2 regions of the Streptomyces sp. NPDC005576 genome follow, and region 1 is predicted to be linked to the other one. Evidence: riboswitches for the same ligand, from Rfam matches in the RefSeq annotation. Region 1 holds a riboswitch; the other holds the start of a gene.
What was found. A riboswitch is a leader RNA that binds a small molecule or an ion and turns the genes downstream of it on or off. The one in region 1 is predicted to bind S-adenosylmethionine.
Positions count from the first base shown of each region.

Region 2: another riboswitch for S-adenosylmethionine. It lies ahead of thrC (threonine synthase); the one in region 1 lies ahead of ACFYPN_RS01435 (aminotransferase class V-fold PLP-dependent enzyme).

Region 1 covers NZ_JBIAJC010000001.1:319,870-329,677, reverse strand. The annotation lists gene ACFYPN_RS01470 (hypothetical protein) at 1-1,215, opposite strand, end outside; gene ACFYPN_RS01465 (NlpC/P60 family protein) at 1,232-2,293, opposite strand; gene ACFYPN_RS01460 (NlpC/P60 family protein) at 2,562-3,587, opposite strand; gene ACFYPN_RS01455 (NYN domain-containing protein) at 3,906-5,267, opposite strand; gene ACFYPN_RS01450 (hypothetical protein) at 5,304-5,546, opposite strand; gene ACFYPN_RS01445 (rhomboid family intramembrane serine protease) at 5,735-6,487, shown strand; gene ACFYPN_RS01440 (Lrp/AsnC ligand binding domain-containing protein) at 6,484-6,765, shown strand; gene ACFYPN_RS01435 (aminotransferase class V-fold PLP-dependent enzyme) at 6,842-8,242, opposite strand; SAM riboswitch class IV at 8,415-8,532, opposite strand; gene trpD (anthranilate phosphoribosyltransferase) at 8,620-9,684, opposite strand.
Region 2 covers NZ_JBIAJC010000015.1:35,031-44,838, reverse strand. The annotation lists gene ACFYPN_RS25645 (trehalose-6-phosphate synthase) at 1-840, opposite strand, end outside; gene ACFYPN_RS25640 (glucosyl-3-phosphoglycerate synthase) at 914-1,888, opposite strand; SAM riboswitch class I at 2,043-2,170, shown strand; gene thrC (threonine synthase) at 2,189-3,481, shown strand; gene ACFYPN_RS25630 (MoaD/ThiS family protein) at 3,511-3,789, shown strand; gene ACFYPN_RS25625 (cold-shock protein) at 4,218-4,424, shown strand; gene groL (chaperonin GroEL) at 4,778-6,400, shown strand; gene ACFYPN_RS25615 (MerR family transcriptional regulator) at 6,596-7,723, opposite strand; gene ACFYPN_RS25610 (hypothetical protein) at 7,872-8,378, shown strand; gene ACFYPN_RS25605 (YciI family protein) at 9,023-9,430, shown strand; gene ACFYPN_RS25600 (DUF6596 domain-containing protein) at 9,451-9,808, shown strand, end outside.

The sequences.
Region 1 (9,808 bases):
CTCCATCGCCGTGTCCACCGCCCCCTCGCGTCCGCCGTGCGCCCCCACCGCCCGGTAGAGGTCGGTGAGCGCGTCCTCGCCCCACTCCCCGGCGATGAGCGCGCAGGCGAGCCAGCCGCCCTCGTACGCCCGTGCCAGCTCGTCCGCGTCCCGGTCGAAGGCGAAGTCGTCGTCCAGGGGCAATGCGGCGGGCAGGTCGCGGGCGCGGACGGCGGTGGCGAGTTCGGGAGCGATCTCGTCGGCCGTCCGGTCCTCCCGCCGGTACGCGGCCCAGTCGGCGAACCCTTCGGAGAGCCAGAGCGGGGTGGCCGCGGTGGTGGCGGTGCGGGTCGCCACGTGGGTGGTCTCGTGGGTGAGGACCACCCGGCGGCCGAAGGTGCCGAGGGTGGCGTACGCCTCGGGGTTGACGACGACCCGGTCCGCGAGGCCCGGCTGCCCTTCGCCGCTGGAGACCGCGCCGGTGGTGACCGCCGCTATTCCCCGGTAGCTTCCGTCCGACGAGCCCAGGAGCCGCGCCATGTCCTCGGTGGAGGCCGGGACGAGGTAGACCGCCCGTGCCGCCCAGGGGTCCGGCCAGGCGGCGGAGACCGCGGGGACGGCGTGGTCGGCGGTCTCCGCGATCTCGCGCAGTTCCTTCGCCGGGCGGCCGACGCCGAGGACCAGGCTGTGGGTGCCGTGCACCACGACCACGGGGCCCTGGTCCCAGAGCGGTACGGCCGCGTCCTTCGCGGGCCGGTCCGCCGTGAGGTACCAGGACCCGCCCGAGCCGTCCCGGGCGACCTCCAGGGTGCGGCGGGCGGTCGCGGGGGCGGTGTCGAAGCCCGCGACGCGGTAGGCCAGCTCCACGTCCGCGGTGGCCCGGTCGGCACCCCGCTCGGTCACCGCCTTCACGGTGTACGTCCAGGAGCGCAGGGGTACCTGCGCCAGGGCGGCCAGTTCGGTGCGCTGGGCGGTACGCAGGGCGGCGGCGTCCGGGTCGACGACGTCCAGGTAGCCGGCGGTGTCCTGGTGCAGGACGGCTGCGGCCCGCCGGTCGAGGACGTCGGTGATCTGCCGGGCGGTGGCGGAGTCAGCGGTGCGGTCCGGGGCGGCGGCGCAGCCTCCGGCGGACAGCAGTCCGGCGAGGAGCAGCCCGAGGAGCGGGGCGGCCGCCGCACGCCGGGTGCGGGGGCGGCCCCGCCACGCGGGGGGCCGGAGCGGCGCGAGTCGTGCCATCGCGCCGATCGTACGGTCAGACCCGGGTGACCGAGGAGACGGGCATCATGCCGACGGGGTCGAAGCGGACCCGGGCGCCCGGGTACGGGGCGTGGATGACCCGGCCGTTCCCGGCGTACATGGCGATGTGGCTGGCGTCCGCCCGGTAGGCGACGAGGTCGCCGGGGAGCGCCTGGGAGAGCGGCACCATGCGGCCGGCGTACCGCTGGGCCTGGGAGGTGCGGGGCAGGCTGACGCCCGCGCGGGCGTAGGCCCACTGCATGAGTCCGGAGCAGTCGAAGCTGCCCGGGCCGTTGGCTCCCCAGACGTACGGGCGCCCCAGGGCCTGCCGGGCGGCGGCCAGGGCTGCCAGTGCCCTCGCCGAGCCGGGAAGGCCCTCGGTGGCGATCGGCGGTGCCGCCGGCCCGTCGGCGCCGCCCGGGCCGGGGGGACCGCCGGAGCGGGACGCGTCGTCGCCGAAGGCGGCGCGCTCCTCGGGCGGAAGGGCGGCCAGCAGCCGGCGGGCCTCGGCCAGCTTCGACTCGACGGTGCGCTTGTGGCGGGCCACGGCGGCCCGGCCGCGTTCCAGGTCCCGCAGGTCGTCCGCGGCCTCGGCGCGGATCTGGTCCATCTTCTGGCGGGTCCGGCGGAGCTTGTCGAGTGCGAGCGACTGGCGGGCGCCGAGCCGGTCGAGGGTGGCGGCCCGGTCGAGGTAGGTGTCCGGGTCCGAGGAGAAGAGCAGCGCCAGGGCGGGGTCGAGGGAGCCGGCGCGGTACTGCGCCCCGGCGAGGGCGCCGAGGTCCCCGCGCATCCCGTTGAGGGCGGCCCGGGTGCGGGCGGCGGCCTCCTGGGCCCGGCCGACCTCGTCGCGGAGGCGGTCGGTCTCCTCGCCGGCCCGGTTGTACTCCTCGGTCGCCCGCTCCGCCTCGCCGTACAGCTGGTCGATACGGGCCCGGGTGGCCTCCCGGTCGTGCACCGGCTCCGCGCTCGCGGGCGCCCCGGTGAGACCGGCGGCGGCGCTCGCCGCGGCCGCCGTCAGGACCGTGGCGCGGACACCCCGGTTGAGGCCGGACTGGTGGGGACGGCGATGGGACACCACGGGGGTCGTACTCCTTCCGCTGCGCGCGTGCGCACGCGGCCCCCTGCCGCCCGGGACGGGCGGGACGACGGACGGAGGCCGCACAGCAGACAGACAGTAGTCGTCCGGTCACACCCGGCCAAGGACCGCGCGGGCCGCGCGCGGGGGCGAAATGACTCCGCCCCGGCGGTGACCTCGGTCTCCGTCGGGGCGGGGCGTCGTGCGGGGGTGTACCGATTCGCCCGTTCGGGCGTCGGGCGAGCTCCGTCGGGCGAGGGCCGGGCGGGCCTCAGATGCGGACGCCGACCTGGAAGCTGCCGATGGTGTCCATCGACTCGTAGCGGACGAAGGCACCGGGGTGCGGGGCGTGCAGCACCGTGTTGTTTCCCGCGTACAGGGCGACGTGCGAGGTGTTGTTGAAGAACACCAGGTCGCCCGGCTTCAGCGAGCTGCGGCCGATCTGGGTGCCCTGGTTGATCTGCGTGTACGTGGTGCGGGTGATCGCCACACCGGCCTGGGCGTAGGCCCACTGCGTGAGGCCCGAGCAGTCGAAGGAGCTGGGGCCCGTGCCGCCGGAGACGTACGGCTTGCCGATCTGCGTGGCGGCGTTGGCGAGGGCGGCGGCGCCGAGGGCGGAGGCGGGGACCTCGTTGCCCAGGTCGACGCGGGTACCGGCGGAGCGGCTGGCGCGCGCGTCCTGGTCGGCCATCCTCTGACGCTCGGCGGTGGTGAGGGTGTTCAGCAGGGCCTGCGCGTCGGCGAGCTTCTTCTGGAACTTCTTCTTGTTCGCGCCGAGGGCGTCGCGGACCTCGGAGAGCTCGGAGAGCTTCCCTTCGGCCTCCTTGCGCTCCTGGGCGAGGGTGCGCTGCTTGGCCTGGATCTTCTCCAGCGACTCGGTCTGCTTCGCCGTCATCTGGTCGAGCGCGGAAGCCTGGTCGAGGAAGCTGTCCGGGTCCGAGGCGAGGAAGAGCTGTACGGAGGGGTCGATGCCACCGGAGCGGTACTGCGCGGTGGCGATCGAACCGAGTTCGCCGCGGAGGCTGTTGAGGTCGGCCTGCTCGCGCGCGACCTTGTCCTGGAGGGCGTCGACCTCCTTCTTCAGCTTCTCCTGCTGCTCCTTGGCCCCGTTGTACTTCTCGGTGGCGGCCTCGGCCTCGTCGTAGAGCTTGTCGACCTTCTCCTTGACCTCGGCCTTGGTGGGCTTGGGGTCGGCGTGCGCGGCCTGGGCGGACAGGGCGACGGCGGCCGCGGCGGTCGCGGTGAGCACGGTCACCCGAGCGCGGCTCGGCTGCTTGGGTCGACGGTGGGACGCCACGAAGGCGAGCTCCTTCTTCCTCAGAGCCGCCTACCAGACCGGAGGGCAGTGCACCCGGAACGACCCGGCTCCGTACGTCACGGACTCGGCGGTTCCTTCGCCGTCACCCCGAATGAGTGATCAACCGTGCGAAGGTTCGAGGCCCGACCCTAGTGACCAAGCTGTGATCAGTTCAAATCCTCGTCGGTAAATCTTCGTCACATTCGGCCCTCGCGCACCGTCGACGCACCGCGTGTGGCCGGAAGTTGACGGTACGTACTCCGGATTACGGCCGAAAAGCAGCTGAAGCGCAGCATGCCGCCCACACCGGGACAGCCCTCAGACGCGCGAAAGCCGCTTCAGGAGCAAGGCGGACGCGACGGGCCTGGCACCCACCTTGGCCACCCCGTCCGCCACCTCCCGGTCGGTGGAGACCACCACGAGGGGGCGTCCCTGGGGTTCGGCACGGGCCAGTTGGCGGATCAGCTCGTCGGCGGTCACCCCGGCCTTGCTGAAGAGCACCCGGACTCCGCGGGGCGGCGCGAGCAGCACCGGCACGGCGAGCTCCGCCCCGTCGAACACGCAGGTCATCTCGGCGCCGGTCTGCGCGGCGAGCATCGAGAGGCCGCCCAGCAGTCTCAACCGCTGCTTCTCCAGGGGCATCTGCGGGTAGCCGGTCTTCGTGACGTTGTAGCCGTCGACGATCAGGTGCGCCTGGGGCAGGGCCAGGAGCTGGTCCAGCAACGCCGGATCGGTCTCCGAAAGCGCCCGCGCGGCGATGTCCTTGGGCGACATCCGGCCCGGCTCGACCGCGTCCACCCCGTCTGCGGGACGGGACGTCGCGGGCGGCAGCGCGAGTTCGCGGCGCAGCCCCGCGGCGGCGTCGAGCACGGTGTCCAGCAGCAGCCGCAGCCGCATGTCCTCGACCGAACGGCCCTCGCGGGCGGCCCTGCGGCCCGTCTCCACGGCCGTCTCGGCCTCCGTCAGGCGGGTCTTGAGCCGCCGGGTCTCGCTTTCGGCACGGGAGACCTGTGCCGCCGCCTCCGCGCGTACGGCGTCCGCCTCCGCGGCGGCCCGGCGCAGCGCGGCCTCGTGGCGCTTGACCTCGCTGAGGGCGCTGCGCAGCTTGCGGTGGAGCGACTCGGACTCCTTGCGGGCGGCGTCGAGTTCGGCGCGGAGCCGCTCGGTGTCGGCCTTCGTCTGGCCGCGCGCCTGAGCCAGCTCCTCGCGCAGGCGTTCCGTCTCGCGCCGGGTCTCGTCGTCGACGCGCTCCGCACTGGCCCGCTGGACCTCCTCGCCGGCCGCCTGCACCAGCTTGACCCAGCCGACGGGGCGCAGCACGTAGGCGGCGGCGGCGACGTCCACCGGATCGGCGGCGGCCGGGGGTGCGCCGCTCTCCAGGGCGCGGGCCAGCTCCGGCTGGGCCGCCGCGATCCGCTCGCCGATGCGCCCGCGGAAACGCGCGTCGCCCTCCAGGGCCGCGGCCATGGCGTTTCCGGCGAACTTGGCCCGCCGGGTGGGGGTGAAGCGGGCATACTGCCGCAACTGGGCGGGCAGCTCGCCGACCGTCAGACCCCCGAAGGCGTCCGAGACCAGCGCGACGACCCGCCGCCGCACTCCCTCGGGCAGCGGGCGGTCGAGCGCCTCGACGGCGCCGTCGGCCCCATCGGCCGGATCAGCGCCGTTGGTCGGCTGCTCCACCATCCGTCACCCCATCGTGTCTGTGGTGCGACTCCGTCAGGAGTCGGCACCTGGCCTGTCCACCAGTTCGATCTGGTCCACCGCGTTGCACCAGCGGCAGCGCACCGATTCGATCGTCTCACTGACGACCTCCCGCTCTTCGACGCTGGCCTCACCGGCCAGGTCGAGGTGGATGTACTCCACCACCTTCGACGACCGCGTCACGTCGAAACGAGTGAGGTTCCCGCAGAGCGTGCAGCGCCAGCGGGTCGCGTCGGTCGGCTGGGGAACCGTCGTCATCGTGCCGTCCTCTTTCGTCGTCGGGCCTCGTGCCGTCCCGGACCGAGCCCCGTCCTGTCCTGCCTCAAGGATCTCGCGGTGCGCCGTCGAACTGCGGGTGTCCTGGGGCAACCCTACGGCCTCGTGCCCCGCCACCGGCACGGCGAGGCGGCCCGGCCCGTTCCGTCCCGGTACGTCATGCTCCGTGCATGATCGAACAGCGTGACGGGGGCCCGCCGGGCGCCGTACGGAGACTCCGCCTCCCCGCGGCGGCGGGCGGTGCGCCGGTCACGTACGGCCTCATCGCCGTGTGCTGCCTGGTCTTCGTCGCCTCCCCGGTCTCCGGCTTCGGCCCCTCCTACGGCACCGCCGACGCGTTGCTCGCCGCCCAGGCCGGGTACTTCGAGCGGTGGGGCGTGATCCCCGCCGAGTTGTGGGGCGGCTCCGCCCACGCCTGGCTCACCCCGTTCACCGCCCTCTTCGTGCACGGCGGCTGGCTGCACCTGCTGGGCAACATGCTCTTCCTGCACGTGTTCGGCGCCATGGCCGAGGAGCGGATGGGCCACCTGGGCTTCGCCCTCTTCTACACGGGCTGCGGCTACCTGACCCTGGTGGTCTACGCGGCGGCGTACTCCGGCTCCGAGCAGACGCTGGTCGGAGCCTCGGGGGCCATCTCGGCGGTGCTCGGGGCGTTCCTCCGCCTCTTCCCCCGGGCGCGGGTCACCAGCATCTTCCCGTTCCTCCTCTTCCTGCCGCTCCGCTTCCCGGCCTGGATCGTGCTCCTGTTCTGGTTCGCCCTCCAGTGGCTGGCGGCCCGGAGCGCGGCGAGCGGTCCGGGCGTGGCCTATCTGGCCCACGTGGCCGGGTTCGCCGCCGGGTTCGTCCTGGCCCGGGGGGCGCACCGGCGTGGGGCTAAAGTGAAGGCACCAGCCACGGCCACCGAGGGAGAAAGCCAGCCGTGATCACCGCGATCGTGCTCATCAAAACCAGCGTCGACCGGATTCCGGAGATCGCGGAGTCCATCGCGGCGCTCGACAGCGTCAGCGAGGTCTTCTCGGTCACGGGCACGTACGACCTGATCGCCATGGTCCGGGTGGCCCGGCACGACGACCTCGCCGAGGTCATCCCCGGCCGGATCAGCAAGATCCCGGGTGTGGAGGGCACCGACACGCACGTGGCCTTCCGCACGTACTCCCAGCACGACCTGGAAGCCGCGTTCGCCATCGGCCTGGACGCGTAACCACCTCTTCCGCACAGCACGTCGGGCGGGTACGGGCAGCCGCCCGTACCCGCCCGACGTGCTGTCGGCAGCCGCGTCAGAGCTGCGCGGCGCCCCGGTCCGGGACGCAACGGCCGCCCTCGGTGCGGTACTTCCACTGGGCGCCCTCGCTCACCAGCTCGCCGACCGCGCGCACGAAGCGGTCCACGTGCTCGTCCGGCGTACCGGCGCCGAAGCTGACGCGGATGGCGTTCAGGGAGCGCTCGCCCGGCTCGGCCTCCGGCGCGCCGCACTCGCCCGGGTCCTGCGGTTCGCTGCCGAGCAGGGTGCGGATCAGCGGGTGGGCGCAGAACAGGCCGTCGCGGACTCCGATGCCGTACTCGGCGGAGAGCGCGGCGGCGAAGTGGGAGCTGTTCCAGCCCTCCACCACGAAGGAGATGACGCCGACGCGCGGGGCGTCATCGCCGAAGAGCGAGAGCACCTTGACCTCCGGCACCTCGGCGAGGCCCGCGCGGACCCGGGCCACCAGCCGCTGCTCGCGGGCGACCAGCTTGTCGAAGCCGGCCTCGGTCAGGGCCTTGCAGGCGGAGGCGATGGAGTAGACGCCGATGACGTTGGGCGAACCTGCCTCGTGGCGGGCGGCGGTGGTGTGCCACTCCACGTCCACGCCGCCGTCGGTGCGCCGGGCGACCTTCTTCGACGCGCCGCCGCCGGCCAGGTAGGGCTCGGAGTCCTGGAGCCAGTCGGCGCGGCCGGCGAGGACGCCGGAGCCGAAGGGGGCGTAGAGCTTGTGGCCGGAGAAGGCGACCCAGTCGACGTCGAGCCCGGCGATGTCCACCGGGTGGTGCGGGGCGAGCTGGGCGGCGTCCAGCACGATGCGGGCCCCGTGCGCGTGGGCCGCGGCGGCCAGTTCACGGACCGGCCACAGCTCGCCGGTGACGTTGGAGGCTCCGGTGACGCAGACGAGGGCCGGGCCGTGGGGGTCGCGTCCGGCGAGCGCGCGCTCCAGGGTCTCGACGGCCTGCTGCGGGGTGCGCGGCGCGTTGAGGTAGGTGACCCGGGCGTCGCGCCAGGGCAGCAGCGAGGCGTGGTGCTCGGTCTCGTACACGAACACCTCGCAGTCGGCCGGGATCACGGCTGCGAGCAGGTTGAGGGAGTCGGTGGTCGAGCGGGTGAAGATCACCTGGTCGTCGGGGCGGCAGCCGAGGAACTCCGCGACGGTGGCGCGGCTGTTCTCGAAGAGGTCGGTGGAGAGCTGCGAGAGGTATCCCGCGCCGCGGTGCACGCTGCCGTAGTACGGCGCGTAGGCCGCGACGTCGTCCCAGACCCGCTGGAGCGCAGGGGCGCTGGCCGCGTAGTCGAGTGCCGCGTAGGTGACTTCGCCGCCGGTGACGAGCGGGACGGTGACGTCCTTGCCGAGAACCGGCAGCGGGGCGGTCTCCGCGTCGGATTCGACGGAAACAGCGGGGGTGTTGACGGCAGCAGAAGACACGGACATGACGAACTCCCGGATCACGCAGGCGAATTCACCGCGCCGGCGGATACGCGGCAGCGCAGTGCGAAGAGATGGAGGTGTGCGGAGAAGGGCTGTGCGCCCTATCGCATTCGCTTGCTCACAGAAGGCTCCCTAGGGACCAGGACCCCGGGGTTGGCATTCAAGGATGCCGAGGGGCCCGCGCTTGCCGCAGACCTCGCTGCCTGCGGCCTGGTCTTCACCCGGGGCACCCCGCCACGGACGGAGGGTTGCCGGACAGCGGGCCGGGGCCGTAGTCGCTGTCACTCATGACCTGCCAGCATCTTGCCACACGTGCCGGTGAACGCAAGGGCACGTTCCGCGATGCGGACCGTGCCCTCGTGCGCGCGTACGGCGGTGGGTCAGGCGTTGCTGGCCGCCACCCAGCGCTCCAGCGCGCGGTGCGCGGCCCCGGAGTCGACGGACTCGGCGGCGGCGGCGATCTTGGCGCCGATCTGCTCGGTGAGGGTGCCCTCCCCCGGGTCGAGCGCCACGAGCGCCGCCGCCGTGTTCAGCAGCACCGCGTCGCGCACGGCACCCTTCTCGCCGTCCAGCACCCGGCGGGCGACATCCGCGTTGTACGAGGGGTCGGCGCCGCGCAGGGCCTCGACCGGCACCAGTTCCAGCCCGACGTGGCGCGGGTCGAAGGCATGCTCGCGCACCTCGCCGTCCCGGACCACCCAGACCCGGGAGGTCGCGGTGGTGGTCAGTTCGTCGAGCCCGTCGTCGCCGCGGAAGACGAGCGCGGAGTTGCCGCGCTCGGCGAGGACGCCGGCCACGATGGGTGCCATCCGGAGGTCGGCGACCCCGACGGCCTGGGCGCGGACGTGGGCGGGGTTGGTGAGCGGGCCGAGGATGTTGAAGGTGGTCTGGGTGCCCAGTTCCTTGCGGGCCTTGGCCGCGTACCGCAGGGCCGGGTGGAACTTCACCGCGAAGCAGAAGGTGATGCCCGCCTCCGCCGCCACCTCGGCGACCCGCTGCGGAGTCAGCTCCAGGTTGACGCCGAGCTTCTCCAGGACGTCGGAGGCGCCGCTGGCGGAGGAGGCGGACCGGTTGCCGTGCTTGACGACCTTGGCCCCCGTGCCGGCGATCACGATCGCGGACATCGTGGAGATGTTGACCGTCTTCGCGAGGTCACCCCCGGTGCCGACGATGTCGACCGAGGGACCGGGCACCTCGATGGTGCGGGCGTGCGCGTACATCGCGCGCACCAGGCCGCTCACCTCGGCGACCGTCTCACCCTTGGCGCGCAGCGCGACGGCGAAGCCCGCGATCTGCGCGTCGGTGGCGTCCCCGCTCATGATCCGGTCCATGGCCCAGGCGGTGTCGTCCGCGGCGAGGTCCTCGCCGCGCAGCAGGGGCGTCAGCACGCCGGACCAGGAACGGTCCGCCGCGCTGTCGCCGCCGTTCGGGGTCGCCACGTTCATGGTCCGCTCCAAGAATCCACAGCCGGAAAGGGGGTGCCCGATCACCTTATCGGGGCACGCGGACGGCGAAGAGCCCCGTCCGGCGAATGGACGGGGCTCTCGCTGTGGCGATCAGTTCAAGCGA
Region 2 (9,808 bases), on a different contig from region 1:
CACGATGTTCTTGGACAGCTCGGTCCGGTCCACCCGGACGATCGTCTTCCGGCTGCCGTCGCCGCCGATCTCCTTGCGCAGCGCGGCCATCCGCTCGTCCACGTCCGCCTCGTGCGAGCGGGCGAGCAGGAAGTCGCCGTCCGCGCCGAGCCCGTGCACCCCGATGCGCGTGCCGCTCGTGCCGCCGAGGATCTCGGTGCAGCAGCCGATGAACGCGTCCGCCCAGCGGCGGGTGAGGAACGCCGCCCGGTCGGCACCGAGGATGCCGCGCAGCAGCTGCTCGCCGATGTCGTCCGGCAGCAGTCGGAAGTAGTCCACCGGCGCCCACGGGGTGTGCGAGAAGTGGCCGATGCGCAGGTCGGGGCGGAGCTCGCGGAGCATCCCGGGGACCAGTGCGAGGTGGTAGTCCTGCACCAGCACGGCGGCGCCCTCGCCCGCCTCCTCGGCCAGTGCCTCGGCGAAGGCCCGGTTGTACGTCTCGTACGCGGCCCACTGGCGCCGGAACTCGTCGTCGAAGACCGGCTCCACCGGCGTCTGGTAGAGCAGGTGGTGGACGAACCAGAGCACGGAGTTGGCGATGCCGTTGTACGCGTCGGCGTGCACGGCGGCGTCGATGTCGAGCATCCGGACGCCCTCTTCGCCGACCCCGCGCCGGACCGCCTCGCGGTCACCGTCACTGAGCGCGGCGCAGACCCAGACCTTGTCGTCCACCGCGCTCAGCCCGGAGACGAGCCCGCCCCCACCTCGGCGCGCGTCGAGGGAACCGTCCTCGTTGAGGGTGTACGAAACGGGGCCGCGGTTGGACGCGACGAGAACCTGGGCAGCGTGCTCGGAGACCATGTAGCGGAACCTAGCCCGATACGTAACCCCCCAAACGTGTTCGAGATCCCGAGCGGGACTTTCGAAACGCTGCCTACGCGGCGCGCCGGTCCGTGTACTCGGCGATCTCCTGGGCCGGCGGCCGTTCCTCGGTGTCCACCGCATAGGTGCGTGGCTGGAAACCGTTCTCGTCCCGTTCGAACTGGGTCAGCACCGGACGCACGAGATGCCCTCGGGAGAGCCGCAGCTGCGCGGTCCGGTAGATCGTGGCGGCCATCCGCCCGAGTGCCTGCCCGTCCTGGTGGCGGTGGCGGCGGACCCCGACGTCCACCTGGGCCAGCGCATCGAGGCCCACGGCGTGCAGCGCGTCCACGAGGAGGCCGAGCTCCACGCCGTATCCGACCGGGAAGGGCAGCTGTTCCAGGAGCCGGCGACGGACGGCGTACTCGCCGCCCAGCGGCTGGACGAATCCGGCGAGTTTCGGCCAGTGCAGATTGAGCAAGGGGCGTGCGACCAGTTCGGTGACGCGGCCGCCCTGCGCGGGGGTTCCGGAGGGGACCTGGCCGTCCGCCGTCTCCAGCGGCCGGTCGTACATCGCCTTGACGAACTGGATGCCCGGGTCGGTGAGGAGCGGGCCGATGGTGCCGGAGACGAAGTCGGCGGAGAAGTCCTTGAGGTCGGCGTCGACGAAGCAGACGATCTCGCCGCTGGTCACGAAGAGCGACCGCCAGAGCACCTCGCCCTTGCCGGGGACGGCGGGTATCCGCGGGAGTATCTCGTCGCGGTGCACCACCCGGGCTCCGGCCGCGCGGGCGACGGCGGAGGTGGCGTCGGTGGAACCGGAGTCGATCACCACCACTTCGTCGACCAGCGGGACCTTCTCCATCAGCTCGCGGCGGATGGTGCGGACGATGTCGCCGACCGTCGCCTGCTCGTTCAGCGCGGGCAGGACGACGCTCACGGAGGTGCCCCGCGGGTCCCGGTCCCGGGCGGCCAGCAGCCGCCCCAAGGGACGGTCGGAGGCGGCCCAGGAACGGCGGTCCAGCCAGCTGTCGACCTCTTCCAGCACGGGCGATACTCCCTGTGTGTGATCCATCTCGCGGTTCGGACGACTGCTTCAACCGTCGGGTGCTTCGGTTACAGTCTTGAACAACGTTCGCTGCCTTCGCATGTCGGGGTCAGAGGGCGGACAAACGCCTGGATCGCACGGTCCAGTGCCATAGCGCTCATCCAGAGGGACTGAGGGAACGGCCCGTTGAAGTCCCGGCAACCCTCCCGCCGGCCGCGAGGCCACGGTGGGGAAGGTGCCAATTCCGTCTTGCGGCGAAATGCGTCGCAAGGAAGATGAGGAGAAAGGGCCTCCGCCATCATGGCTGTTCAGACTGTCGCAGCGAGCTCCGGAACTTCCGTGGACCTCGGTCCCGCCACCGCACTCTCCTGCCGCGAATGCGGTGAACGCTTCGCACTTGGCCCCATTTTCGCCTGCGTGTCCTGTTTCGGGCCGCTCGAAGTGGCCTACGACCTGCCGAGCGGCTCCCCGGACGAGCTGAAGAAGCGCATCGAAGCGGGCCCGGACAACATCTGGCGCTACGCGCCGCTGCTGCCGGTCCCCGCCGACGTCGCCGACAAGCCCAACATCAACCCCGGCTTCACCAAGCTGGTCAAGGCCGACAACCTCGCCCGTGAGCTGGGCGTCACCGGCGCCCTGTACGTCAAGGACGACTCCGGCAACCCGACGCACTCCTTCAAGGACCGCGTCGTCGCGATCGCCGTCGAGGCCGCCCGCGCCTTCCACTTCACCACCCTCTCCTGCTCCTCCACCGGCAACCTCGCCGGCGCGGTCGGTGCCGCCGCCGCGCGGGCCGGCTTCCGCTCCTGCGTGTTCATCCCGCACGACCTCGAAGAGGGCAAGGTCGTCATGGCCGCGGTGTACGGCGGCGAGCTGATCGGCATCGACGGCAACTACGACGACGTCAACCGCTTCTGCTCCGAGCTGATCGGCGACCCGCTGGGTGAGGGCTGGGGCTTCGTCAACGTCAACCTCCGCCCGTACTACGGCGAGGGCTCCAAGACGCTCGCGTACGAGATCTGCGAGCAGCTCGGCTGGCAGCTGCCCGACCAGCTGGTCATCCCGATCGCGTCCGGATCCCAGCTCACCAAGATCGACAAGGGGCTCCAGGAGCTGATCAAGCTCGGTCTCGTCGAGGACAAGCCGTACAAGATCTTCGGCGCCCAGGCCGAGGGCTGCTCCCCGGTCTCGACCGCCTTCAAGGCCGGTCACGACGTGGTCCGCCCGCAGAAGCCGAACACGATCGCCAAGTCCCTCGCGATCGGCAACCCGGCCGACGGCCCGTACGTCCTGGACATCGCCCGCCGCACCGGTGGCGCGGTGGAGGACGTCAACGACGAGCAGATCGTCGACGCGATCAAGCTCCTGGCCCGCACCGAGGGCATCTTCGCGGAGACCGCGGGCGGCGTGACCGTCGGCGTGACGCAGAAGCTGATCGAGGCCGGTCTGCTGGACCCGACGCTCACCACCGTCGTCCTGAACACCGGCGACGGCCTCAAGACCCTGGACGCGGTCTCCCCGACCACCGGCCTGACGGCGACCATCCGCCCGAGCCTGGACGCGTTCCGCGACGCGGGCCTCGCGGCCCACTGACCACTCCAGAACCGAGGAAGGCACTCCCCATGAGCGTCAAGGTCCGCATCCCCACCATCCTGCGCACGTACACCGGCGGCCAGGCCGAGGTCTCCGCCGAGGGCACCGTCCTCTCCGAGGTCATCGAGTCCCTGGAGAATGACCACCCGGGCATCGCCGCGCGCGTCCTGGACGACCAGGGCAAGCTGCGCCGCTTCGTCAACGTGTACGTCAACGACGACGACGTCCGCTTCGAGGGCGGCCTCCAGGCGGCCACCCCGGACGGCGCAGGCGTCTCGATCATCCCCGCCGTCGCCGGCGGCTGCTGACCGGACAGGACCGGACGGCCTTTCTCCGGAGCACCGTTGCCCCCTTCGCGTACGATGCGGAGGGGGCAATTCCGTAGGGTTGAGCGCGGTACAGTTGGGGAAGCCCCCTCCGCCGCTCGCGTCGAGCATGTGCGAGATCGAGCCGCTGCGCGACTAGAAGCAGCCAAAGTCCGGATGCCCTCTGTGCCTTAAGTGGCCTTTGTCTGGACCGACTTGCCCAAAATTCTCAGTAAATCCTCATGTTCGGGCGTTCCGTCGCGTCCAGATTTTCCGTCCGATTGACCTGTTGCAGAGGGCAGTTGGGCAGATACATTCGGCCGCGGTCGAGCGTTCCGGCGCACGCACCCTCTCCTGTCGGAGGGTGTGAGGTCTGACCCGGGTCCGCGAAGTGCGGTCCTGTGCAGGGGCCAGAAATAGGGGAGTTAGGCATGGCTCAGGGCACCGTCAAGTGGTTCAACGCGGAGAAGGGGTACGGCTTCATCGCGGTCGACGGTGGTGCGGATGTTTTCGTCCACTACAGCGCGATCCAGATGGACGGATACCGCACCCTCGAAGAGGGTCAGCGAGTTGAATTCGAGATCTCGCAAGGCCAGAAGGGGCCGCAGGCGGACATGGTCAAGCTCGCCGTGGGCTGAGATCGGACGCGGTCGGCAACGACGTTTCTCCACCACGCAGGGCCCGTACCCCCAGGGGTGCGGGCCCTGCGTGCGTGCGCGTTCCTCCGTGCCAGGACAGGGCTGTGAGGGCCCGTGGGCCGCCCGTACGGTGTCCGAAGCTTGTCCCCAGGACGAGGGAGACGCTTGCACTCGCAGGGGTCGAGTGCTAATCATTGGCGTTAGCACTCTCCAGGTGAGAGTGACAGAAACTTGGACCGGGCCGGTGAGGCCCGCAGGCGCGGCGGGGCAAGGAACCGTCGGGCACGCAGGCCGTCCGTCGCGGGCGCCTCTCGGTCCGGAGCAATCCACCCCGTCCGGGAGGACCACTTCACATGGCTAAGATCATCGCGTTCAACGAAGAGGCGCGGCGCGGTCTCGAGCGCGGGATGAACCAGCTCGCAGACGCCGTCAAGGTCACCCTCGGCCCGAAGGGCCGTAACGTCGTCCTCGAGAAGAAGTGGGGCGCGCCCACGATCACCAACGATGGTGTTTCCATCGCCAAGGAGATCGAGCTCGAGGACCCGTACGAGAAGATCGGTGCGGAGCTGGTCAAGGAGGTCGCCAAGAAGACGGACGACGTCGCCGGCGACGGTACGACCACCGCCACCGTTCTGGCCCAGGCACTCGTCCGCGAGGGTCTGCGCAACGTCGCCGCCGGTGCCAACCCGATGGCCCTCAAGCGGGGCATCGAGAAGGCCGTCGAGGCCGTCTCCGCCGCTCTGCTGGAGCAGGCCAAGGACGTGGAGACCAAGGAGCAGATCGCTTCGACCGCCTCCATCTCCGCCGCCGACACCGAGATCGGCGCCAAGATCGCCGAGGCGATGGACAAGGTCGGCAAGGAAGGCGTCATCACCGTCGAGGAGTCCCAGACCTTCGGTCTGGAGCTGGAACTCACCGAGGGCATGCGCTTCGACAAGGGCTACATCTCGGCGTACTTCGCGACCGACATGGAGCGTATGGAGACGTCCTTCGACGACCCGTACATCCTCATCGTCAACTCGAAGATCTCCAACGTGAAGGACCTCCTTCCGCTGCTGGAGAAGGTCATGCAGTCGGGCAAGCCGCTGCTGATCATCGCCGAGGACGTCGAGGGCGAGGCCCTGTCGACCCTGGTCGTCAACAAGATCCGTGGCACCTTCAAGTCCGTCGCCGTCAAGGCTCCGGGCTTCGGTGACCGCCGCAAGGCCATGCTCGGTGACATCGCCATCCTCACCGGTGGCACCGTCATCTCCGAGGAGGTCGGCCTCAAGCTGGAGAACGCGGGTCTCGACCTGCTCGGCTCCGCGCGCAAGGTCGTCATCACCAAGGACGAGACCACGATCGTCGACGGAGCCGGCGAGAGCGACCAGGTCCAGGGTCGCGTCAAGCAGATCCGTGCCGAGATCGAGAACTCCGACTCGGACTACGACCGCGAGAAGCTCCAGGAGCGTCTGGCGAAGCTGGCCGGCGGCGTGGCCGTCATCAAGGCCGGTGCCGCCACGGAGGTCGAGCTCAAGGAGCGCAAGCACCGCATCGAGGACGCGGTGCGCAACGCCAAGGCCGCCGTCGAGGAGGGCATCGTCGCCGGTGGTGGCGTGGCTCTGCTCCAGGCGTCCGTCGTCTTCGACAAGCTCGACCTGACCGGCGACGAGGCCACTGGTGCCAACGCCGTCAAGCTCGCGCTGGAGGCCCCGCTCAAGCAGATCGCCGTCAACGGTGGTCTTGAGGGTGGCGTCGTCGTGGAGAAGGTCCGCAACCTGCCGATCGGTCACGGTCTCAACGCCGCGACCGGCGAGTACGTCGACATGATCGCCGAGGGCATCATCGACCCGGCGAAGGTCACGCGCTCCGCTCTGCAGAACGCCGCGTCCATCGCCGCGCTCTTCCTCACCACCGAGGCCGTCATCGCCGACAAGCCCGAGAAGGCCGGCGCGGCCGCCCCGGGTGGCATGCCGGGCGGTGACATGGACTTCTGATCCCCTCCAGGGATCGGCGGTTCCACCCCCGCAGCGCATCGCTGTAGCTTCGGCCCCCGGGATTCTTCCCGGGGGCCGAAGTGCTGTGTACGGACGGGTGCGGCGGTGCGGCGGCTGGGGCGGGTCCGGCGGGTCCGGTCAGCCGGGACGGCCGGACGCGTACGTCTCCACGGACCGACTTCCCCACCCGGCCGGTCAGTTCTCCAGGCGGACCGGCATCAGCAGCGAGAAGCTCTCCTCGGTGTCGGTCCGGCGGATCGCCACGGGCGCCGTGGGGGCGCCGAATTCCAGGATCAGCCGGTCCTGGGCCCCGGCGTCGAGGGCGTGCAGCAGGAACTCGCGGTTGACGGCGATGGTGTCCTGGCCGCCGTCCCGGGTCTCCCCGTCCTTCCCGCCGTCCCGGCCACTCCCGTCGTCACTCTCCTCCCAGACGCGCACCGTGCCGTCGTCGCCCACCTTGAGCACAGTGAGGGCGAAGGCCACGCCGTCCTGCTCGCGCACCTCGCTGACACGTACGGCGCCGGTTTCCACCTCCGCGCGGAAGGCCGGGACATCGACGAAGGCACGGCGCCCTGCCGGCAGGCGGACGAGGCGACGGTAGTCGGGGAAGTCGTGCCCGAGACGGGAGCCGGCCGCCTGACGGTCTCCTGCCTCCAGGGCCACCCGGTCACCGTCCACGGTGAGTCGCACGGACACGTCGTCCGCCAGCAGTGCTCGCATCGCGTCGGCGAGCGGGGACGCCACGACGACCTGCACACGGGGCCCGTCATGCCCGGTGGTTCGCGTCTGGGCGACTGCCATCCGGTACCGGTCGGTGGCGACGACGCGGAGCGTCTCGCCCTCGACGTCGAAGAGGACACCGCCGAGCATCGGCAGCTGCGGGTCGGTACTGGCGGCAAAACGGACCGCGTCCAACGCGGCCGCCAACTCCGGCGCGGCGACGGTCAACCGAACGGTGGTGGTGCGGAGCGAGGTCATGGGATTCTCCCTGCGTTCGAGTAGCGCTCGGACCGTGGAGAACTCGCCCCGGGCATCGGACAGCCCTCGTTCCAGACGGCACAGATGCGCGTCGAGCAGCTTCCGTACGAGGTCGGTGTCCTCGCTGGACCAGCCGGCCAGCACGAGCCGGATGTCCGCCAAGGGCATGGCCGACCGGCGCAGCCGGGTCAACAGCCGGGCCTCTTCGAGTTGCTCGGGGGCGTACCAGCGGTAGCCGCTCACCGGATCCACCCACGCCGGGACCAGCACGCCGGCGCCGTCGTAGAACCGCAGGGCGCTCACGCTCAGTCCACTGTCCCGAGCCATCTCACCAATGCTGCGCATCTCGCTCTCCACCCCCGGAACTCTGTGCCCTCCACCAGGTCGAGGGTCAACCCCGGCCGGTCGGCTCGCGTCGTCGGGGGCGCGCTCGCGTCGGCGGGGGCGCCCCCTCGGCCGGAGGGCCAGGTCCAGTTCCTTACGCTGGGCTCCCGTGACGACATCGAGCGGTTTCGCGCATCCCCGCTGGGGTCTTCAGTTCCATTGGTGGGCCGTGGACCCGTCCGGGGAGGTGGGACTGTTCTACTCCGCCTTCGGTCCCGTCCCGACTGCGGCCCATGCGCACGGTGCGGCGATGGACGAGGCGACCGCCCGGGCAAGGGCGTGGCATCCCGAGTGGTTCGACCGGGTCTGCCACGACGAGCCGGAGGAGTGCCCGCAGACGCACTGCCCGGTCGCACTGGACCGAGGGCCCTACCTGTTCACATGGGACGAAGAGACCGACGACCGGTACACACGCTTCGGCGTCCCGAAGAAGCCGCTGCGCGCCGTCGACATGCCACGAACGCTGGCAGAGGCGGCCCTGTTGGTCGCGACCGACTTCGTCTTCGAACGGGCCGTCCGGGTCGATCTGCGTCGTCCCGCAGGACGGGAGCTTCTGTCGGGCAGCGATTCGCACGGGCACCGGGATGCCGAACCCACCGGCGCAATCCGCAGCTGACCCCGTTCCGATCGCTGCCATGCGGGTTCCGACCTCCGTGACGAGCTGCGCGCGGGCGTCGTCGGCCGGTCGGTGCGGTGGGTCGGAGCCCGCACAAGATGTCCTCGAACCTCTTCCTGGCGGACGGCACGGTCGTCGGGCGCGCGCTCACCCAGTTCGGCGACTCCGCCGCGACGGCTTCACCGCCGGCCTGACGGCCTACGTGCCCACCACATGCCCGCCGGAGGTACTGGAGCACCACCTCCAGCACTACGCCGTCGAGTTCAGGGACTGGATCGTCACCGCCGCAGCCGCCCGCGCCTGAGGTCCGGGGTCTCTCCGTACGAGACCATGCCGGACGGGACGCACCCGTTTCCGGCGCGGCACGTTGGACAGGGCAGGGCCCCGCGCAAGAGGCTGGGGGAGGGGCCGCCCCACCGTCCCCGAGGGGCGGGGTGGCCGACCGGGGACCGACCGGAAACCGACCCGAAACCGACCGGAGACCGGCGGGGAAACCGGCGCGGAAACCGGCCGGGAAAGGTGGTCCCGGTGATGTCGAGAAACCGTGACCGGCTCCGTCCCGGCAGTGAAAGCGACGCACGCGACCCGCACACGTCGAACGTGACGCGACCGCCAACCCGGTCGCCGCAGCGAGGAGAGACACCATGGCCAAGTACCTGATGCTCAAGCACTACCGAGGCGCCCCGGCTCCGGTCAACAACGTGCCCATGAACAAGTGGACCCGGGAGGAGATCTCGGCCCACGTCCAGTACATGAACGACCTCGCGGCCCGGCTGGAGAAGACCGGCGAGTTCGTCGAGGGCGAGGCGCTCGCCCCGCAGGGAGAGTGGGTCCAGTACGGCGGGGAGGGGCGTCCGCCGGTCACCGACGGTCCGTTCGCCGAGACCAAGGACCTCATCGCGGGGTGGATGGTGATCGACGTCGACAGCCATGACCGGGCCGTGGAGCTGGCCGGGGAGCTGTCGGCCGCCCCCGGAGCGGGCGGCGAACCGATCCACGAGTGGATCGAACTCCGCCCGTTCCTGGGCGCGCGCCCCACCGTCACGGAGTGACCCCACCAGGGGGCGGGACGGTGGACGAGGCACTGATCCTGAGCCTCACCCCGGGCGTACTCGCGGTCCTCGTCCGCCGCGGAGCCGACTTCGCGGCGGCCGAGGACGCCGCGCAGGAAGCGCTGCTCCAGGCGGTTCGCGTCTGGCCGGCCGACCCGCCGCGGGACGCGAAGGGCTGGCTGATCACCGTGGCCTGGCACAGATTCCTCGACGCGACCAGGGCGGACAGCGCCCGCCGCCACCGTGAGGTCCGGGTGGACGAGGAGCCGGCACCCGGGGCCGCCCGCGCGGTGGACGACACGCTCCAGCTCTACTTCCTCTGCGCACACCCCTCGTTGACCCCCGCGTCGGCGGTCGCGCTGACCCTGCGCGCGGTCG